Regions from separate parts of the Rhizobium acaciae genome, predicted to be linked through region 2. Evidence: predicted binding sites of a transcription regulator. Region 2 holds the regulator's gene; the other holds the start of a gene.
The links. The regulator LexA, encoded in region 2, represses DNA repair genes until DNA is damaged. The targets are predictions, from matches to a motif close to TGTTCNNNNTGTGTTCNG.

Region 1 (11,008 bases), on a different contig from region 2:
GACGAGGAAGATGATCGTGCCGATGCTGAGGCCGCCGCCGGCGCGGCGAACACCGCCGCCGGAAGGAAAGTTGAAGCCACCGCCGCGGCCGAAACCGCCGCCGGTCGGACCGCCACGGCGATCCTCGATATTGTCGGACTGACGCCGGCCTCTCCATTCCATCTTCGCTCTCCCCGGCAATGCCTGTGCTTGCACTCAAGGAGTTATATATCCGTCCGCGGCCTGAATTCCAGCGACTTCATCGGGCAATCAGGCGCCCGCGTCGGCGGCGCAGCACGATCGCGACCAGGATCGAGCCGATCACCGCCGCGGCAAGGGCAGCGGGCCGTTCCGCGCCGGTGAAGACGACCGCATGCATGATCCGGCCGGGCAGGAAAGTGAACAGGCCGGCAAGCACGATGCCGCCGAAATAAAGGCCGCCGGCGATGCGCTTGTGCAGACGGATATCGCCGCGGCGAGCCGCCGCGATCGCATTCCAGCTGCCGAACAATGTTGCGATCGACAGAAGATGGATCGGGCTGAACCCGTAGAAGAGATCGAGCTCATGAATGAAGAAGCTCGAAGTTGCCGTGACAACCATCAGCGCCATCCAGATCCTGCCGAGCAGCCGGTGCAGCGGCGTGCCCTTGGGGCGCAGCAGGATATAGGCGCCGAGAAGTGCCGCCGGCGTAACAGCAGTGACATGGATCTGAACGGCGAGCGGGGCGTCGAGGAGCGGTTCGAGGGTCATGAGCGGCATCCGGTTGAATTCGATCGCTCTTTCCGCCAAGACTTCATCTGCCTCAATCCAAACCGCGCGAACGGCAGGAAAACTTCGTGATTCACCCCTTCTTGCAATCCACGCTTCGCGAATTGCAGGTCTTTCTCCACTCCCGGCGCTTCTGGGGAACCTTTGCCGCGATCGTCCTGCTCTTTGCCGTCACCGGTCCCTACGGCACGATGGAAAGCATGGCCTTCGGCGAACGCCTCGCCTACTGGCTGAGCCTGCATGCCCTTGCCTGGACGATCGCCATTCTCTGCGCAGTCACGGCCGAAAGACTGCTGCAGGGGGTGATCGTTTCCATGTTCGCCCGCATGATGGCGGGCTCGCTCATAGCCGCCCTGCCGATCGGTTTTGCCATCGGCCTCGTCGACTATGCCTTCACCGGCGAAGCGACCGCGCTCGAAAGCGGCCTGCAGCGCGTGCTTTTTGCGGTGCCACTCTGCGCCCTCTTCTGCCTTTTGACCTACATGGCGATGAGCCAGAAAATCGCCGAAGCCGCGGCACCTCAGGAAACCAGCCCCGCAGCCTCGATCCTCGACCGGCTGAAGCCTGAGAATCGTGGCTCGTTGCTGCGCCTTTCCGTCCAGGACCACTATACCGAGGTGGTGACCAGCCGCGGGCGCGAACTGGTGCTCTTGCGTTTCGCCGATGCGCTGAAGGAAACCGCCGGCACGCCGGGCCTTCGCGTCCATCGCTCGCACTGGGTGGCCGACGCCCATGTCGAAAGCCTGAAACGCGACAATGGCAGGCTGCTGATCCTCACCCGCGACGGCACGGAAATCCCGGTCAGCCGCAGCTATGCCGAGGATGTGCGCCGGCGTTTCACGTAAAGAAGACGCGCCAAGCGCTTGATGGGACTCCCGCTTTCGCACTTCCGGAAGCAAGGCGGCGGCGAAATCCGGGTGGCGGTCGCGTCTGATGGGAAATAGTCTTTCGCGCCGTGTTGGATTCCTGTCGATTCCGCGATTTATGGGGTTCCGTTTGCAAATACATTTGCCTATAAGCCGCTTCTAGCCTGAAAAGACCCAGCATGCGCGACCCGACCCGGTGATCTCCCACCCTGGCCGGCTTTCTGCGCAGCCAGAAAACGGAAGCACTCATGCCGAAGCGCCAAGATATCAAATCGATCCTCATCATCGGCGCGGGACCGATCGTTATCGGCCAGGCTTGCGAATTCGACTATTCCGGCACCCAGGCTTGCAAGGCGCTGAAGGAGGAAGGCTACCGCGTCATCCTCGTCAACTCCAACCCGGCGACGATCATGACCGATCCGGGCCTTGCCGACGCCACCTATGTCGAGCCGATTACCCCCGAGGTTGTCGCCAAGATCATCGCCAAGGAGCGTCCGGATGCGCTGCTGCCGACCATGGGCGGCCAGACGGCGCTGAACACCGCGCTTTCGCTGAAGCGCATGGGCGTGCTCGACCGCTACAATGTCGAGATGATCGGCGCCAAGCCCGCCGCCATCGACATGGCCGAAGACCGCGCGCTGTTCCGCGAGGCTATGGCCCGCATCGGCCTTGAGACCCCCCGTTCGATGCTCGCGAATGCCACCGACATCAAGGACCTCGACCGCAAGACGCACGAGGCCGAACGCATCAAGCTGCGTGAAAGCCTCTCGGGATCCGACCTCGACAAGGCGCTGGACGAGCTGGAAAACCAGTGGAACCTCGGCGAGAGCGACCGCAAGCAGCGTTACATGAGCCATGCCATGGCAATTGCCGCCCAGGCGATCGACCATGTCGGCCTGCCCGCGATTATCCGCCCCTCCTTCACGCTCGGCGGCACTGGCGGCGGCATCGCCTACAACCGCTCGGAATTCTTCGAGATCGTCGGCGGTGGCCTCGATGCCTCGCCGACCACCGAAGTGCTGGTCGAGGAATCGGTGCTCGGCTGGAAGGAATATGAAATGGAGGTCGTCCGCGACAAGGCGGACAACTGCATCATCATCTGCTCGATCGAAAACATCGACCCGATGGGCGTCCATACCGGCGATTCGATCACCGTCGCCCCGGCCCTGACGCTGACGGACAAGGAATATCAGATCATGCGCAACGCCTCGATCGCGGTGCTGCGCGAGATTGGCGTCGAGACCGGCGGCTCGAACGTCCAGTTCGCCGTCAATCCGAAGGACGGCCGTCTCGTCGTCATCGAAATGAACCCGCGCGTCTCGCGCTCGTCGGCGCTCGCCTCCAAGGCCACCGGCTTCCCGATCGCCAAGATCGCCGCCAAACTCGCGATCGGCTATACGCTCGACGAACTGGATAACGACATCACCGGCGGTGCCACGCCTGCCTCCTTCGAACCGTCGATCGACTACGTCGTCACCAAGATCCCACGTTTCGCCTTCGAGAAATTCCCCGGCGCCTCGCCGGTGCTGACGACCGCGATGAAATCGGTCGGCGAAGTCATGGCGATCGGCCGCACCTTCGCCGAATCGCTGCAGAAGGCGCTGCGCGGCTTGGAAACCGGCCTGACCGGCCTCGACGAAATCGAGATCCCCGGCTTTGAAGAGGGCGAATCCAGCCAGAACGCCATCCGCGCCGCAATCGGCACACCGACGCCCGATCGCCTGCGCATGGTCGCCCAGGCGCTGCGCCAGGGCATGAGCGAAGCCGAAGTCCACGAAGGCTGCAAGATCGATCCCTGGTTTATCGCCGAACTGAAGGCGATCGTCGAGATGGAAGCCCGGATCCGCGAGCACGGCCTGCCCCAGGATGCCACAAACCTGCGCATGCTGAAGGCCATGGGCTTCTCCGACGCGCGTCTGGCGACCCTGACCGGCAAGCGCCCCAAGGAAGTCGCCGAATTCCGCAATAGCCTGAATGTCCGCCCTGTCTTTAAGCGCATCGATACCTGTGCCGCCGAATTCGCCTCGCCGACCGCCTATATGTATTCGACCTATGAGACGCCTTTTGTCGGCGCCGCCCGCTCCGAGGCTGAAGTGTCGGACCGCAAGAAGGTCGTCATCCTCGGCGGCGGCCCGAACCGCATCGGCCAGGGCATCGAGTTCGACTATTGCTGCTGCCACGCCGCCTTCGCGCTGAAGGATGCGGGTTATGAAGCGATCATGATCAACTGCAACCCGGAAACCGTCTCGACCGACTACGATACCTCGGACCGCCTCTATTTCGAGCCGCTGACGGCCGAGGATGTGATCGAGATCCTGCGGGCAGAACAGGAAAAGGGCGAAGTCGTCGGCGTCATCGTCCAGTTCGGCGGTCAGACGCCGCTGAAGCTTGCCGAGGCGCTGGAAAAGAACGGCATCCCGATCCTCGGCACCGCGCCCGATATGATCGACCTTGCCGAGGACCGCGACCGCTTCCAGAAGCTCCTGATGAAGCTCGACCTCAACCAGCCGAACAACGGCATCGCCTATTCGGTCGAGCAGGCCCGCATGGTCGCCACCGAAATCGGCTTCCCGCTGGTCGTGCGTCCCTCTTACGTGCTCGGCGGCCGTGCCATGCAGATCCTGCATTCGGAAGGACAATTGCAGAGCTACCTGCTCGATACCGTGCCTGAACTGGTACCTGAGGATATCAAGCAGCGTTATCCCAACGACAAGACCGGCCAGATCAACACTCTGCTCGGCAAGAACCCGCTGCTCTTCGACAGCTATCTCAGCCACGCCATCGAAGTCGATGTCGACTGCCTCTCGGACGGCACCGACGTCTATGTCGCCGGCATCATGGAGCATATCGAGGAAGCCGGCATCCATTCCGGCGACAGCGCCTGCTCGCTGCCGCCGCGCACGCTCTCCAACGAGATGCTCGACGAGCTGGAGCGCCAGGCCAAGGCCATGGCCAAAGCCCTCAATGTCGGCGGCCTGATGAACGTTCAGTTCGCCATCAAGGACGATGTCGTCTACGTGCTCGAAGTCAATCCGCGCGCCTCGCGCACCGTGCCCTTCGTCGCAAAGACCATCGGTGCGCCGATCGCCAAGATCGCCGCCCGCGTCATGGCCGGCGAGAAACTCGATGCCACCTTCGCCGCCTACGGCGAAAAGCCCGATCCGCGCAAGCTAAAGCACATCGCCGTCAAGGAAGCCGTCTTCCCCTTCGCCCGCTTCCCCGGCGTCGACACGCTGCTCGGCCCGGAAATGCGCTCGACCGGAGAAGTCATCGGCCTCGATACCGATTTTGCACTGGCCTTCGCCAAGTCGCAGCTCGGCGCCGGCGTCGAGTTGCCGCGTGACGGCACGGTCTTCGTCTCCGTGCGCGACGCCGACAAGCCGCGCGTGCTGCCGGCGATCCGCATCCTCGTCGAACAGGGCTTCAAAGTGCTGGCGACCGGCGGCACCGCCCGCTTCCTCGCCGAAAACGGTATCACCGCCACCAAGATCAACAAGGTGCTGGAAGGCCGCCCGCACATCGAGGACGCGATCCGCAACCGCCAGGTCCAGCTCGTCATCAACACCACCGATGGCAACAAGGCGATCTCGGACTCCAAGTCGCTGCGGCGTGCGACGCTGATGCAGAAGGTGCCCTATTACACGACGATGGCAGGCGCCGAGGCCGCCGCCCAGGCGATCAAGGCGCTGAAGGCCGGCAATCTCGAAGTGCGGCCGCTGCAGAGCTACTTCGCCTGAGATACGGCAACGCCATCGCTCAATGAGCGGCGGCGCCATAGGCTTCGGAATCAATTTATGCGGCCGCAAGCATAAGGCGCTGAATTGTCAGCATATCTTCGCGAAACCGTGCCAGTTCATCCGCTTTCAGCCGCTCGTCGGGAATACGCAACAGATAGGACGGATGCACCGTCACGAAGAGCGTGCGCTTCTCGTCGATCGCGATCGCTTTCCCCCTGACATCCTGCAGCCGTTGTTTCGTATCGGTCAGCGCCGCAAGCGCCGTCGCCCCCATGGCAACGACCAGCTTCGGCTTGATCAGCGCCATCTCCAGATTGAGCCACCAGCGGCAATGCTTCACCTCGCCTATATTGGGCTTCTGATGGATGCGACGCTTGCCGCGCGGTTCATATTTGAAATGCTTGACGGCATTGGTGACGTAAAGCGTTGAGCGGACGATGCCCGCTTCAGCGATCACCTGGTCCAGCAGCTTGCCGGCGGGACCGACGAAGGGGCGCCCTGATATATCCTCCTGGTCGCCCGGCTGCTCGCCGACGAACATCACCTCTGCATCGCGCGGCCCCTCCCCAAATACGGTTTGCGTCGCCTTCGCATGAAGCGGACAACGGGCGCAGGTGGCAGCTTCCGCGCGCAGTGCTTCCAGCGTGCCCGCCGGCGCTTCGGGTTCAGCAGGAATGCTGCGCGCGGCTTCCTGCAGGCGATCGTGAAAGGGCAACGACTGGGTCGCCTCCCTTGCAGCCATGGCCCGCACCTTGCTCTCCGCCGATGCGATCAGCCCAGGGATGAGATCGGCTTCCGGCAGGTTCTTCCAGTATTTCTTCGGCATCTCCGCCTGCATCGCCTTCAACTTCAACCGCGCCGGATTGAAAATGCTGGCATAGTAGGTGCGCCAGAGGTCATCGGTAGCATCTGTGAAATTGGGTTTTTCACACGGTTCGTCGCTCATCGTCAGCCGCTCGCCGTCCCACGCGGCCGATCCCATGGGCGTCGCGATCAGCCAGTCCATGTCAGTGAAGCGCCGTTGGAAGAAGGGCGCTGTGCGCCTGACGATATGGTGATCCGGCTCGAACCAGGCGAGGAATTTTCGACGGCCCGCCGACACCGCACCAACCTCCTTGAAGCGGAGGAAGGCCGTCATCTTATGCGCGTCGCGCCGAACGCTTTTCGCCATCAGCCTGGCACGGGCGACGTCCTCGTCGGAGGCCACTTCAAGCAGCTGCCGGTCCAGCTGCAGCCGCCAGAGCAGACGGTAAAGCAGGGAAAAGCGCGCCGGGTCGGAATGGCAGAGAACTGTCTCCGCCAGCTCGATGAAGGCGGGCGGCACCGTCATCGGTTTGCGTGCTGCGGCAGACGCAGGCGGCATGGCGTCGTGTTGAAACGCAAAACCCGGCTCACCCCGTTTTTCGCGCCACTCGATCTCTTCCGGCAGGATGCCGGCAGCCGAGAAGGCGCGCGCGGCGTCACGCCATTCGGCAAGCTCCCCGCGTCCTGCCAGCACGACCCGGCGCATCACAGCAACGACAATTGTTCAGGTTGCGGTTCGAACATGGCGCGAAGGTCGGGGCGCTCGATCAATCGGCGCGGCGACCAGCCTTCCGCCGAGATGAAGGACTGGACCTTCTTGATCGAAATGCCGAGCCGCTGGAGATCGTCGAGCCGCAACCGGCGAAAACGGCGGGCCGAAACGATCGCTTTGACTGTCTTGGTGCCGAGACCGGGCACGCGCAGCAGCCGCTCGCGCTCAGCCCGGTTGATATCGACGGGAAATTCGGCCCGGTTGGCGAGCGCCCAGGCAAGCTTGGGGTCGAGCGTGAGATCGAGCATGCCGCCCGCCTGGTTCGCAGTAATCTCGTCGATCCCGAAACCGTAGAATCGATAGAGCCAGTCGGCCTGATAGAGCCGGTGCTCGCGCATCAACGGCGGCTTGATCAGCGGCAGGTTTTTCGACGAATCCGGGATCGGGCTGAAGGCGGAATAATAGACGCGCTTCAGCCCATAGCTGCTGTAAAGCCTGCCGCTGGTCGCAAGGATCGTCGCATCGTTCGCCCCGTCGGCGCCGACGATCATCTGCGTGCTCTGGCCGGCCGGCACGAAACGCTGACGCTTCTTTGTCCTGAGCGTCGGTTCACCGGCGGCCTCAATCTTCAGCCTCAAATCCCCCATCGATCGCCGAATATTGGCAGGCTTCTTTTCCGGCGCAAAGCGGGTGATGCCGTGATCCGTCGGCAACTCGATATTGAGCGACAGCCTATCGGCATGAAGCCCCGCCTCCTCGATCAGACGCGGCGACGCCTCGGGGATCGATTTCAGATGGATATAGCCTCGGAAATTATGGGTTACACGCAGTTCGCGGACGATACGGACCATCTCTTCCATCGTGTAATCGGACGAACGAATGATGCCCGAGGAAAGGAACAGCCCTTCGATATAGTTGCGGCGGTAGAATTCCAGCGTCAGCCAGATGACCTCCTCGGGCGTAAAGCGCGCCCGTTCGACATTGCTCGACGAGCGATTGACGCAATAGGCGCAGTCGTAGATGCAGAAATTGGTCAGCAGTATTTTCAGAAGCGAAATGCACCGCCCGTCCGGGGCATAGGCATGACAGATGCCGGATCCCTCGGTCGAACCGAGCCCGCCACTTGCCCGGGAATCACGTTTCACCGTGCCGCTGGAAGCGCAGGAAGCGTCATATTTCGCGGCATCGGAAAGAATGGCCAAGCGTTCTGTGAGCGACTTCTTCATTAGAATGTTCACTATATGTTCTTATGTGCAGAGTCAATCAGGACGGTCCGATTTCTGCCCATTTTCAAGTCGTACCACCCAATATCGCGGCAAGCCGCGTTTCTTTTATGCGAATTTTCTGGAAATCGGCCTTGGCGATCTGCTATAAGCGTCCGACTAAGATTGTGGCACGGTTCCGAAGCTCCCCTTCGGGACCTGTTTTCTTTTGTGTTCGCCGCTGATTGTGCGGATACGAGGATTGAAGGACAGAAAAATGGTTGAAAAGGTACCGATGACACCGGGTGGTTTCGTCAAGCTGCAGGAAGAGCTGCGCTGGCGTCAGCAGGAGGAGCGCCCCCGAATCATCGAGGCGATCGCCGAAGCCCGTGCCCATGGCGACCTTTCCGAAAACGCCGAATACCACGCCGCCAAGGAAGCCCAGAGCCATAATGAAGGCCGCATCAGCGAGCTGGAAGACCTGACGGCGCGCGCCGAGGTCATCGACCTCACCAAGATGTCGGGCGACAAGATCAAGTTCGGCGCCAAGGTGAAACTCATCGACGAGGACACCGAGGAAGAAAAGACCTACCAGATCGTCGGCGACCAGGAAGCCGACGTCAAGGCTGGCCGCATCTCCATCTCCTCGCCGATCGCCCGTGCGCTGATCGGCAAGGAAGTCGGCGATTCCATCGAGGTCAATGCGCCGGGCGGCTCCAAGGCCTACGAGATCCTCCAGGTTTCCTGGGGCTGATCGCCCGCCAGCCGCGAGACCCCTCCCTTGCCGGATATTCGTGACGTCGAGATCATTGCGCCCAATTTCAAGCGCCGGCTCTCCGGCGTCACGTCGACTATCGTCCAGCTCATCCCGTACCAGATCCGGCTCGGCATCAAGATCGCGACACTCGGCCCCGGCCTGCCGGAAGGCCTGCCGAAACTGAAGTGGCCGCAGCTCCTCGGCCTCTGGCGCCCGCCGGCGCGCCGGCGCCAGCGCGTCTGGCACGCTCGCCGCAACAACGAGATGGCCGTCGGCATCCTGCTGCGCCATCTCATGCGCATGCCGCTGAAGCTTCTCTTCACCTCGGCCGCGCAACGCCGCCACAGCGCCTATACGAAATGGCTGATCCGTCGCATGGACGCTGTCATCGCGACCAGCGATCGATCCGGTTCGTTCCTCGAGGTGCCGCATACGGTGATCCAGCACGGCGTCGATCTTGCCTTGTTCCATCCGCCGGAAACGGCGGAGGACGGCATCGCCGCCACCGGCCTGCCGGGCCGCCATCTCATCGGCTGCTTCGGCCGCGTGCGCCATCAGAAGGGCACTGATCTTTTCGTCGGAGCGATGATCGAACTGCTGCCACAGCATCCCGACTGGACGGCGGTCGTCTCCGGCCGGGTGACGGCCGAACACACGGCATTTGGCGACAAACTTAAAGCGGATGTCGCGGCCGCCGGGCTCAGCGACCGTATTCTCTTCCTCGGCGAAGTGCCTGACATCAAGGTCTGGTATCGCCGCCTGACGCTTTACGTCGCCCCTTCCCGCAACGAGGGTTTTGGCCTGACGCCACTCGAAGCCATGGCCTCGCGCACCGCGGTGGTGGCATCGGACGCCGGCGCCTATGCCGAGCTCATCGTCACGGGCGAGACGGGCTCGGTCGTCGCCGCCGGCGATGGCGAGGCGCTGACGCGGGCAATCGCGCCCTATATCGCAGATCCCGCTTTGGCGATTGCCCATGGCGAGAATGCCCTACGGCATGTCAGGACGAATTTTGCGCTGGAGAAGGAAGCAAGCGCGATCGGCGCGATTTACGATCGCCTTCTCGGCGACAATCGCGGCTGAAGCAGAAAAGAGAAACGGCCCGTTGGATAACGGGCCGCTGCAGGGATTCTAAGGACAAGGAATAGCGGCTGGTTATTCGGCCGGCTGCAGTCCGGCAGCCGAAATATCATCTCCGGTCTGTCCGCCCAGTGCCGCGGCAAGCTGCGCTGTATCCAGCTCGTTTTCCCAACGTGCGACGACGATCGTGGCAACCGCATTGCCGACGAGGTTGGTCAGCGCCCGGCATTCCGACATGAAGCGGTCGATGCCGAGGATAAGTGCCATGCCGGCGACCGGCACGGAGGGCACGACAGAGAGCGTTGCGGCAAGCGTGATGAAGCCGGCGCCGGTGATGCCCGCTGCACCCTTCGAGCTCAGCATCGCCACCAGCAGCAGCAGGATCTGATCACCCCAGGAGAGATGAATACCGGTTGCCTGGGCAATGAAGAGCGCTGCCAGCGTCATGTAGATGTTGGTGCCGTCGAGATTGAAGGAATAGCCTGTCGGAATGACGAGGCCGACGACCGAGCGCTTGCAGCCGGCCTTCTCCATCTTGTTCATCAGCCCGGGAAGGGCTGCCTCCGAAGACGAGGTGCCGAGGACCAGCAGCAGTTCTTCCTTGATGTAGCGCAGCAGCGCCACGATCGAGAAGCCATTGTAGCGGGCAACAGCGCCGAGAACGATGAAGACGAAGAGCAGAGATGTAACGTAGAAGGTGCCGATCAGCATGGCGAGGTTGGCGATCGACCCGACGCCATACTTGCCGATGGTGAATGCCATGGCGCCGAAGGCGCCGATGGGCGCTGCCTTCATGAGGATGGCGACGAGCTTGAACACCGGCGCCGTCAGGGAATTGAGGAAGTTGACGACCGGTTCGCCCTTTTCGCCGACCATGGCGAGCGCGATACCGAAGAGCACCGAGAAGAACAGCACCTGCAGAATGTCGCCATCGGCAAAAGCGCCCACGATCGTCGTCGGGATGATGTTGGTGAGGAAACCGACGATGCTCTGCTCATGCGCCTTTGCGGCGTAGCCGGCGACGGCGGCCGGATCCAGCGAGGCAGGATCGATGTTCATGCCAGCGCCGGGCTGGACGACATTGGCGACGATCAGGCCAATG
Region 2 (11,008 bases):
CTTCATTGGCGCCGCCGTGAGCGGGGCCCCAGAGGCAGGCAATGCCGGCGGCGATGCAGGCGAACGGGTTGGCGCCTGACGAACCGGCGAGACGGACGGTCGAGGTCGAGGCGTTCTGCTCATGATCGGCATGCAGGATGAAGATGCGGTCCATGGCGCGGGCAAGCACCGGATTGACCACATATTCCTCGCAAGGCACGGCAAAACACATGCGCAGGAAGTTCGAGGCGTAGTCGAGATCGTTCTTCGGATAAACGAAGGGCTGGCCGATATGGTACTTGTAGGCCATGGCGGCAAGCGTCGGCATCTTGGCGATCATGCGCAGGCTGGCGACCATGCGCTGGTGCGGATCGGTGATGTCGGTGGAGTCGTGATAGAAGGCCGACAGCGCGCCGACGCAGCCGCACATGACGGCCATCGGATGCGCATCGCGGCGGAAGCCGGTGAAAAAGCGGCTCATCTGCTCGTGCACCATGGTGTGGTGCGTGACGCGGTAATCGAAATCCTTCTTCTGCACGGTGGTCGGCAGTTCGCCGTAAAGCAGGAGGTAGCAGACCTCGAGGAAGTCGCCGTGCTCGGCGAGCTGCTCGATCGGATAGCCGCGATGCAGCAGGACACCTTCGTCGCCGTCGATGTAGGTGATTTTCGATTCACAGGATGCGGTCGAGGTAAAACCCGGATCGTAAGTGAAGGAAGCCGTGTTCTTGTAGAGGGCACCGATATCGATGACGCTCGGGCCGATCGTGCCGCTTTTGACAGCAAGGTCGACAGACTTGTCACCGATTTTTATTGTAGCGCTTTGATCCGTCATGCTGATCCTCCGAAATGGCGGTGGCGCCATAAAAGCGCCATAGGGGTTAAGCGTCCTCACCGATAGCTATATGATCGCGAAGCTAATGCCAAGTTACCGTGATGGCATTTTGTGCATTGCGGTATCACCTTTTAGGCACTGCAGCGATGAGCCGCACGCATATCGGAAGCCGATGATTCGACTGGTCTTTTGGCGCTCGCGATTTTCCCTCATATTTCAATCGATTATTCTTGCTGGATTTGATTGGAGGTTGCATTCTGGCCGCATTCGCAGCCGGGCTTGGGCGGTTCATGCAGGAGTTGACGACAGTCGAATTGCGGCCGGAAGCAGGCGAAGGCCTTGCCGACACCTCCAGTTTTTCACCACCTGCCGTGGTGACGCGACCGACACGGACGCAGTCGGCTACACCATTGCGCCACCGGGTGCCGGCCGCAGCGTCGCAATTGCTGCGTGCCGGCATGCGCATGCTGGGCGAGGAGGCGGACCATGGCCGCCTGTTGCTCTTCTCGCCGGTCTTCCTCGGCGCCGGGTCAGCCGTCTGGTTTCTCGCGGCATCGGATTTTTCTCTCGTTGCATCACTGCTCTGCCTGTTGGCGCTGACCGTGGCGGTTCTCATCGCCAGCCGCAGCCGGGCGGCAGTGCGGGCAACGCTGCTGGCGCTCTCGCTCGTGGTCTGCGGCATGGTCACGGCGCAGTTCGAGAGCCGGCGGGCTTCGACCGTGATCCTCGATTCATCAGTGACGACAACGGTGACCGGCCGTGTCGAGCGGCGCGAAGGCGATGGTCGCGGGCGGTGGCGCTACATTCTTGCGGTCACCGGCACTAAGGCACCGGAACTGAAGCGGCGGCCGGAACGCATAACCGCCATCGCCCGCGGCGCGGACGCGGCCTTCGAGATCGGCGATATCATCACCGGCAGGGCGCGCCTGACGCCGCCGGCAGGTCCGGCACTTCCCGAACTCAACGACTTTTCCTTCGGTGCCTATTTCGATGGCATCGGCGCCAACGGCTTCTTCTACGGTGCACCGACGAAGGTCGATGCGCAAGCTGGTCCCCAGGCTGCCAGATCGACGGCGGAAACGCTGCTCGAAGGGCTCTACCGGCTGCGCAGCGGTATTGGTGACCGCATAAGGTCGATCCTGCCCGGCGACACCGGCGCTTTCGCCGCTGCTCTGGTGACGGACGAGCGGCGTGCCATCTCGAATGAAACGACGGAGGCGCTGCGCCAGTCCGGCCTGGCTCATATCATTGCCATCTCCGGTCTCAACATGGCGCTGTCGGCCGGCATCTTTTTCGTCGGCTTCCGGATGCTGCTCAGCCTCTTTCCTGGCATCGCTGAGGCCTATCCGACGAAGAAGATCGCTGCCGCCGGCGCGCTCATCGCTGTCACCGCCTATTTCCTGATCTCGGGCTTTGCGGTCTCTGCAGAACGCGCTTTCATCATGATGGCCATCATGTTGATTGCCGTCTTCTTCGACCGGCCGTCGATCAGCCTGCGCAATGTCGCTCTCTCGGCGCTCGTCATCATCGTCATTTCGCCGTCCGAGGTCTTGGGTCCGAGCTTCCAGATGTCTTTTGCCGCGACATTGGCGCTGGTCTCGGGCTATCAGCTGTGGAAGGACCGGCGCGTCCGCGAAAACGCCTTCCTGAAGCTGCCGATCGTCAGGCCCTTGGTTACGGTTGCGGGCTTCTTCGGCGGCGTCTTCCTGACCTCGCTGATCGGCGGTTTTTCCACCGCGCTGTTTTCGATCGAGCATTTTCATCGCCTGACCGCCTACGGCCTGCCGGCGAACCTCGCGACGATGCCGATCATCTCCTTCATCGTCATGCCGGCCGGCTTGCTGGCGATGCTGCTCATGCCTTTCGGTCTGGATGTTTGGGCCTGGAAGGTCGTCGGATTCGGCCTCGATCTGGTGATCGCGGTCGCAAAGACGGTGTCCGGCTGGGATGGCAATATCGACGTCGGCCGCTTGCCCGCCTGGTATTTCGCGGTCGCCGTCGCAGGCTTTCTGCTGCTGACGCTGCTCCGCACCCGGCTGCGCCATGTCGGCACATCGATCATCGCGGTCGCAACGCTCATCCTGTTGCTTCTGCCGGTTCCCCGTCCGCCAGATTTGGTGATTTCGGAGGATGGTAGTCTCGTCGCGGTCGTCGAGGCGGCGGCAATGGCTTCCAACCGTGAAAGACCGCCGGATTTCATCTTCGACCAGTGGCAGAGAGCCCTGGTCCTGCCGAGGCACGATCCGCCGAAGATGCTGGATGGTCCTGCTATCCCGCCTGAGGGAGAAGACCGCCGCGTCAGGCTTTCCCGCGATCAGCAGAACGAAGCAAGGACCGCGATGCGAGCGGCCACAGCGGGCGGTGACGCAAACCGCTTTTCCTGCGTCAAGAAGGCCTGGTGCACATCAAGGCTTGGCAATGGTCAGGTGGTAACCGTCATCGACAATGCCGCCTATCTCGGCCCGGCATGTGACGCGGCCGATATCGTCGTGACGTCGGTCCGCCTTCGCTTCAACAATTGCCGCTCGGGTGCGACGCTCTTCACTGGTGAGACGCTGCGCAGGACCGGTTCCATCGAGTTGCGCTTCACGGGCACCGGCCTGGAGGTCGCAACCGCATTCGATGCATTGTCGCGGCCATGGATGCGCCATCGCGCCTATGACTGGCGCAGCAATAGTTTTACCGAATCGGGCCTGGCCAATGTCAGTGATAGCGGCGAATGAGACCGACGAGTTTGCCCTGAACCTTGACACGGTCCGGACCGAAAATCCGGGTCTCGTAAGCCGGGTTGGCCGCTTCCAGCGCGATCGAGGCGCCCTTGCGGCGGAAGCGCTTGAGTGTCGCTTCTTCGTCGTCGACGAGAGCAACGACGATGTCGCCAGGACTTGCGGTGCTGCCGTTGCGGATGATCACGGTGTCGCCGTCGAAGATGCCGGCGTCGATCATCGAATCGCCCTTGACCTCCAGCGCATAATGTTCACCGGAGCCGAGCATGTCCGCCGGAACGACGATGTCGTGGGTATTGTTCTGGATCGCCGAGATCGGCACACCGGCAGCGATTCGGCCCATGACCGGCACGGAGACCGAGTTGCCGTTGTCGGCGACGGGTTTTGCGGGAGCAGGAGTGGCGACCGGCTGCGGTTTGCCGAGGCTGCCCTCGATGACGCTCGGCGAAAAGCCGCGCCGCGGCTGGATGCTGGGGCTGTAGGCCTCCGGAAGCTTGATGACCTCGAGCGCGCGGGCGCGGTTCGGTAGGCGGCGAATGAAGCCTCGCTCCTCGAGCGCTGTAATCAAGCGATGAATTCCGGACTTGGAGGCGAGGTCCAGAGCATCCTTCATTTCGTCGAAAGATGGCGGAACGCCGGATTCCTTCATGCGCTCGTGAATGAAAAGGAGAAGCTCCTGTTGTTTGCGCGTGAGCATCGACGTTGTGACCTCGTGATTGAAACAAATCCAGAACAGACACTATATGTTCCATATGTGTTCCGCAAGTAGCTAAATTTCCGTAAAACTTGGCGCCAACTCGTTGAGATTTTTATTTTCATTCGCCGGATTGGCACAGAAGTCTTGCATTGAGGGTAGCGCTGTCGCACATCTCTTGCCGTTTCCAGGAGGGATATCATGGACGAGCACTCCGCCAAACCGCACCCGCTGGATCATGTCGTGCTGCCGGTCGTCCATATCGATCTGGCGCGCGAGAGGCTTGGCAAGCTCGGCTTCACCGTTGCCGCCGATGCGCGCCATCCCTTCGGAACGGAGAATGCCTGCGTCTTCTTTGCCGACAAGACCTATTTGGAGCCGCTCGGGATTGCGAGCGTCGAGGAGAGCGAAGCATCGGCGCGCCAAGGCAATGTCTTCACCGCCCGCAACCAGGCCTTCCGTTTCCGCTGTGGCGAGGAGGGGCTTTCGGGGCTGGCTTTCGGCAGCAAGGATGCCGGCATCGATCATCAGAATTTCGTTGGCAACGGATCGAGCGCCGGCGAGATGCTGCAATTCACCCGACCGATGACGATGCCGGACGGTTCCGAGGCGATTGCCGGCTTCAAGCTGGCCTTTGCCGGGGACCTGTGCGCGCCTGATCTCCTGCTTTTCACCGTCGAGCGCGTCAATCCGCTGCCGGCCGACCGCGCCGCGCTGGAGACGCACGCCAATGGTGTCACCGGCATAGTCGAGATCGCGCTTTGCACCCCGGAACCGGCAGCCTTCGCCGCCTTCGTCAGCCTTGCCGTGGCGCAATCGGCAGTCGAGAAAACCGGTTTCGGCGTCTCTATCGCGGCGTCGAATGCAAAAATCAGCCTGATGACGCCGGAAGGGCTGGAGGCCTATTTCGATATCGCCGGCTCATCCGCAGATCGCGGCCTGCGCGGCCGGGCAATCCTCTTCGCTGTCGCCGATCTTGCCGTGACAGAAGCGTATTTGGCTGCTAACGGGGTGACATACACGCGCAAGAACAATCGCATTCTGGTGAAGCCCGCGCCCGGGCAGGGCACGCTCTTCGCCTTCGAGGAAACACGATGAGCACTGATACGAATTCCGAAGTCAGGATCGGCGAAGGCCAAGGCCAGGTCACTTTTTCCAATACCGGCCGCCTGTCGCTGATTGCCGGTCCCTGCCAGATGGAGAGCCGCGACCACGCCTTCATGGTTGCCGGCACGCTGAAAGAGCTTTGCGGAAAGCTCGGCATCGGCCTCGTCTACAAGAGCTCCTTCGACAAGGCGAACCGCACCTCGCTGTCGGCCGAACGCGGTATCGGGATCGAAAAGGGCATGGAGGTCTTTGCCGACCTCAAGAAGGAATTCGGCTTTCCCGTCCTGACCGACGTTCATACCGCCGAGCAATGCGGGGAGGTGGCAAGGGTCGTCGATGTCTTGCAGATCCCGGCCTTCCTCTGCCGCCAGACCGACCTTCTCATCGCCGCCGCCAAGACCGGCCGCGTCGTCAATGTCAAGAAGGGCCAGTTCCTCGCCCCTTGGGATATGAAGAACGTTCTGAAGAAGCTCAATGCCAGCGGCAATCCGAACGTGCTGCTGTGCGAGCGCGGCGCCTCATTCGGCTACAATACGCTGGTCTCCGACATGCGTTCTCTGCCGATCATGGCGGCGATGGGCGCGCCCGTTATCTTCGATGCAACCCATTCCGTGGCGCAGCCGGGCGGGCAGGGCGAATCCTCCGGTGGTCAGCGGGAATTCGTGGAAACGCTGGCGCGCGCAGCGGTCGCTACCGGTATTGCCGGCGTCTTCGTCGAAACCCACCAGGACCCCGACAATGCCCCTTCGGACGGCCCGAACATGGTCTATCTCAAGGATATGCCGCGGCTTCTCGAAAAGCTGCTCGCCTTCGATGCGGTCGCCAAGGCTTGACGTTCAACAGTCTGACATGATCGTGCTATAGGCCACATCCGAACGCTGGTCCGAAGGCTATTGCAGCATTGTAATTTGCACGCCTTCGACTAAGACAGGTTTCTAACCATTTATCACCCACCGAGCAGGAAGAACCCATGACTGCAATCACCGATATCATCGCCCGCGAGATTCTCGATAGCCGTGGCAACCCCACCGTCGAAGTCGATGTCTATCTCGAAGATGGCAGCATGGGCCGCGCGGCCGTTCCCTCCGGCGCCTCGACGGGCGCGCATGAGGCGGTCGAACTGCGTGACGGCGGCAAGCGTTATCTGGGCAAGGGCGTCGAAAAGGCGGTCGAAGCCGCCAACACCGAGATCTTCGACGCGATCGGCGGCATCGACGCCGAAAACCAGATCCAGATCGACAACATCATGATCGAGCTTGACGGCACGCCGAACAAGTCTCGTCTCGGCGCCAACGCCATCCTCGGCGTATCGCTCGCCGTTGCCAAGGCTGCCGCTCAGGCGTCCGGCCTGCCGCTCTATCGTTATGTCGGCGGCGCTTCCGCCAGCCTGCTGCCGGTGCCGATGATGAACATTATCAACGGCGGCGCCCATGCCGACAACCCGATCGATTTCCAGGAGTTCATGATCCTGCCGGTCGGCGCCGATTCGATCGCCGAAGCCGTGCGCATGGGTTCGGAAGTCTTCCACACGCTGCGCAAGGAGCTTGCCGCACAGGGCCACAACACCAATGTCGGCGACGAAGGCGGTTTTGCACCGGGCCTGAAGAGCGCGCCTGAGGCCCTCGACTTCATCATGAAGTCGATCGAGAAAGCCGGCTACAAGCCGGGCGACGACATGTGCCTCGGCCTCGACTGCGCCTCGACGGAATTCTTCAAGGACGGCAAATACGTTCTCGAAGGTGAAGGCCGCACGCTGGAATCGGGCGCCATGGCAGAATATCTGGCCGAGCTCGCCGCCAACTATCCGATCATCTCGATCGAGGACGGAATGGCCGAAGACGACTGGGATGGCTGGAAGACGCTGACCGACCTGGCCGGCAAGAAGACCCAGCTCGTCGGCGACGATCTCTTCGTCACCAACTCCGCCCGTCTTCGCGACGGCATCCGCATGGGCGTCGCCAACTCGATCCTCGTCAAGGTCAACCAGATCGGCACGCTGACGGAAACACTCGATGCCGTCAACACGGCACACAAGGCTGCCTATACCGCCGTCATGTCCCACCGCTCCGGCGAGACCGAAGATTCGACCATCGCCGATCTCGCGGTCGCCACCAACTGCGGTCAGATCAAGACCGGCTCGCTGTCGCGTTCCGACCGTCTTGCCAAATACAACCAGCTGATCCGCATCGAAGAAGGCCTCGGCCCCCAGGCCCAGTATGCCGGCCGCTCGATCATTCGCAGCTGATCGGACCTGATTTCCAATAGCTTGGCCCGCGCCTTCCCGGCGCGGGTTTTTTGTTGCCCGTTTTTTAGAGTCAACGAACGGTTAATCTCTGCGCGCTAGATTGAACGAATTGGTAATGCGTTCAAGAGCATGCGTGTATGTGGACAAAGCATCATAAGAAGAGAAAGATCGGTCGCTTCGTCATTCCGGCCATGACGGTCGCCTTCCTCTCCTATTTCGGTTATCATTGCATCCATGGCGATTACGGCCTGCGCGCGACGGAGACGTTCGAGCGTCAGCGTGTTGCCCGTGAAAAAGAGCTTGCGGTCTTGAAGGCGAAGCGCGAACATCTGGAAAATCAGGTCGCGCTCTTGAGTGACGGCTCGCTCGACAAGGATATGTTGGACGAAAAAGCGCGTTATCAGCTCAACATGTCGCGCGCCGACGAGATCGTCGTATTCAATCATTATTCCAATTAACCGAAAGCAGGTTAATTGGAATTTTTGCTGATTTTCCAATAATTTAGCGCCGAATACGAGCCATGCAATTATGGCATTGCTGTGGTCATATTTCTTCCCTATGGTACGCGCCACCAAGAAACGACAAACCCATAGGGAGGGTTGAATGGCGCCGCGAAAGACCGCGACCGTTTCCAGCCGCAAAACTGCAGCAAAACCGGCAGCCAAAGCATCGAATGGAGGCCCGGTAGCCGACTTCGATCGCGATGAAGAGCTCAAGGCTTATCGCGAGATGCTGTTGATCCGCCGCTTCGAGGAGAAGGCCGGCCAGCTTTACGGCATGGGCTTCATCGGCGGATTTTGTCACCTCTACATCGGTCAGGAAGCTGTCGTCGTCGGCATGCAGATGGCGCAGAAGGATGGCGACCAGGTCATCACCGCCTATCGCGACCACGGCCATATGCTGGCAACCGGCATGGAGGCCCGCGGCGTCATGGCGGAACTGACCGGGCGTCGCAGCGGCTATTCCCACGGCAAGGGCGGCTCGATGCACATGTTCTCGAAAGAGAAGCATTTTTACGGCGGTCACGGTATCGTCGGCGCCCAGGTCTCGCTCGGAACAGGTCTTGCCTTTGCAAACCGCTACCGCGGCAATGACAATGTCTCCATCGCCTATTTCGGCGACGGCGCTGCCAACCAGGGGCAGGTCTACGAGAGCTTCAACATGGCTGCTCTCTGGAAGCTGCCGATCGTCTATATCGTCGAGAACAACCGTTACGCCATGGGCACCTCGACTGCCCGCGCCACCGCGCAGTCGAACTATTCGCTTCGCGGATCCGGCTTCGGCATCCCCGGCATTCAGGTCGATGGCATGGACGTCCGCGCCGTCAAGGCGGCGGCCGACGAGGCGCTCGAACATTGCCGTTCCGGCAAGGGCCCGATCATTCTCGAAATGCTGACCTATCGTTATCGCGGTCACTCCATGTCCGACCCGGCGAAGTATCGCTCCAAGGACGAAGTGCAGAAGATGCGCTCCGAACATGACCCGATCGAACAGGTGAAGGCACGCCTCGTCGAAAAGGGCTGGGCTTCCGAAGACGACCTGAAGGCGATCGACAAGGATGTTCGCGACATCGTCGCCGACAGCGCCGACTTCGCCCAGGCCGATCCGGAGCCGGATGCATCCGAGCTCTACACCGACATTCTGCTGTAATCGGGGAGGGAACCCATGCCTATCGATATCCTCATGCCCGCCCTCTCTCCGACCATGGAAGAGGGCACGCTGTCCAAATGGCTGAAGCAGGAAGGTGACAAGGTCACTTCTGGCGACGTGATCGCCGAAATCGAAACCGACAAGGCGACGATGGAAGTCGAAGCCGTCGATGAAGGGATCATCGGCAAGCTGCTCGTCGATGCCGGCACGGAAGGTGTCAAGGTCAACACCAAGATCGCCGTGCTGCTGCAGGACGGCGAATCGGCTTCGGACATTTCCGCCGCCAAGCCGGCGGCCGCGCCAGCTCCTGAAGTTGCCCAGGAAGAGAAGCCGAGCAACACCGGTTCTGCCTCCGCACCGCTTCCGGCCGAGCCGAAGGCCGTCATTCCGAACGACCCCGAAATCCCGGCCGGCACCGAAATGGTGTCGACGACCGTGCGCGAAGCGCTCCGCGACGCCATGGCCGAGGAAATGCGCGCCGACGAAAACGTCTTCGTCATGGGCGAGGAAGTTGCCGAATATCAGGGTGCCTACAAGGTCACGCAGGGGCTGCTGCAGGAATTCGGCCCCCGCCGCGTCGTCGATACGCCGATCACCGAGCACGGCTTTGCCGGCGTCGGCGTCGGTGCCGCAATGGCCGGCCTTCGCCCGATCGTCGAATTCATGACCTTCAACTTCGCCATGCAGGCGATCGACCAGATCATCAACTCCGCCGCCAAGACGCTCTATATGTCCGGCGGCCAGATGGGTGCTCCGATCGTCTTCCGCGGCCCGAATGGTGCAGCGGCCCGCGTCGGCGCTCAGCACAGCCAGGATTATGCAGCCTGGTACAGCGCCATTCCCGGCCTGAAGGTCGTCATGCCCTACACGGCATCCGACGCCAAGGGCCTGCTGAAGGCTGCGATCCGCGATCCGAACCCGGTTATCTTCCTCGAAAACGAGATTCTCTACGGCCAGCACTTCGATGTGCCGAAGCTCGACAATTTCGTCCTGCCGATCGGCAAGGCGCGCATCCATCGTCCGGGCAAGGACGTCACCGTGGTCTCCTTCGGCATCGGCATGACCTATGCGATCAAGGCTGTCGCCGAACTCGAAAAGCTCGGCATCGATGTCGAACTGATCGACCTTCGCACTATCCGCCCGATGGACCTGCCGGCCGTGATCGAATCGGTGAAGAAGACCGGCCGTCTGGTGACCGTCGAGGAAGGTTATCCGCAATCATCAGTCGGCACCGAAATCGCCACCCGCGTCATGCAGCAGGCCTTCGACTATCTCGATGCGCCGATCCTGACGATCGCAGGCAAGGACGTTCCGATGCCTTACGCCGCCAATCTCGAAAAGCTCGCCCTTCCGAACGTCGGCGAAGTGGTCGATGCGGTGAAGGCTGTTTGCTACAAATAAGGGGAGGGTGTTTCGATGCCGATCAATATCACGATGCCCGCCCTCTCTCCGACCATGGAGGAAGGCAATCTTTCCAAATGGCTGGTCAAGGAAGGCGACAAGGTCAAGTCTGGCGATGTGATCGCCGAGATCGAGACCGACAAGGCGACGATGGAAGTCGAAGCCGTCGATGAAGGCACGGTCGCCAAGCTGGTCGTTGCCGCCGGCACCGAAGGCGTTAAGGTCAATGCGCTGATCGCGGTTCTTGCCGCCGATGGTGAGGATGTCTCCGCTGCCGCAAGCGCTGCGGGTTCCGCCGCCCCGGCGCCGAAGGCAGACGGTGCAGCGGCGCCGAAGGCCGAAGCTGCCCCGGCTCCGGCCCCGTCGACTCCGGC

Region 1: the regulator LexA is predicted to act here: its motif matches at 8,099-8,116, upstream of OLZ32_RS17625 (putative DNA modification/repair radical SAM protein).

What each region holds. Positions count from the first base shown of each region.
Region 1 covers NZ_JAPCZO010000010.1:168,388-179,395, forward strand. The annotation lists gene ypfJ (KPN_02809 family neutral zinc metallopeptidase) at 1-162, opposite strand, end outside; gene OLZ32_RS17605 (DUF2306 domain-containing protein) at 239-769, opposite strand; gene OLZ32_RS17610 (LytTR family DNA-binding domain-containing protein) at 817-1,593, shown strand; gene carB (carbamoyl-phosphate synthase large subunit) at 1,863-5,351, shown strand; gene OLZ32_RS17620 (UdgX family uracil-DNA binding protein) at 5,407-6,861, opposite strand; gene OLZ32_RS17625 (putative DNA modification/repair radical SAM protein) at 6,861-8,093, opposite strand; gene greA (transcription elongation factor GreA) at 8,347-8,823, shown strand; gene OLZ32_RS17635 (glycosyltransferase family 4 protein) at 8,851-9,909, shown strand; gene OLZ32_RS17640 (dicarboxylate/amino acid:cation symporter) at 9,982-11,008, opposite strand, start outside.
Region 2 covers NZ_JAPCZO010000007.1:222,384-233,391, forward strand. The annotation lists gene gltA (citrate synthase) at 1-811, opposite strand, end outside; gene OLZ32_RS13765 (ComEC/Rec2 family competence protein) at 1,102-3,534, shown strand; gene lexA (transcriptional repressor LexA) at 3,515-4,234, opposite strand; gene OLZ32_RS13775 (VOC family protein) at 4,433-5,329, shown strand; gene kdsA (3-deoxy-8-phosphooctulonate synthase) at 5,326-6,171, shown strand; gene eno (phosphopyruvate hydratase) at 6,309-7,583, shown strand; gene OLZ32_RS13790 (FtsB family cell division protein) at 7,721-8,041, shown strand; gene pdhA (pyruvate dehydrogenase (acetyl-transferring) E1 component subunit alpha) at 8,187-9,233, shown strand; gene OLZ32_RS13800 (pyruvate dehydrogenase complex E1 component subunit beta) at 9,249-10,634, shown strand; gene OLZ32_RS13805 (pyruvate dehydrogenase complex dihydrolipoamide acetyltransferase) at 10,650-11,008, shown strand, end outside.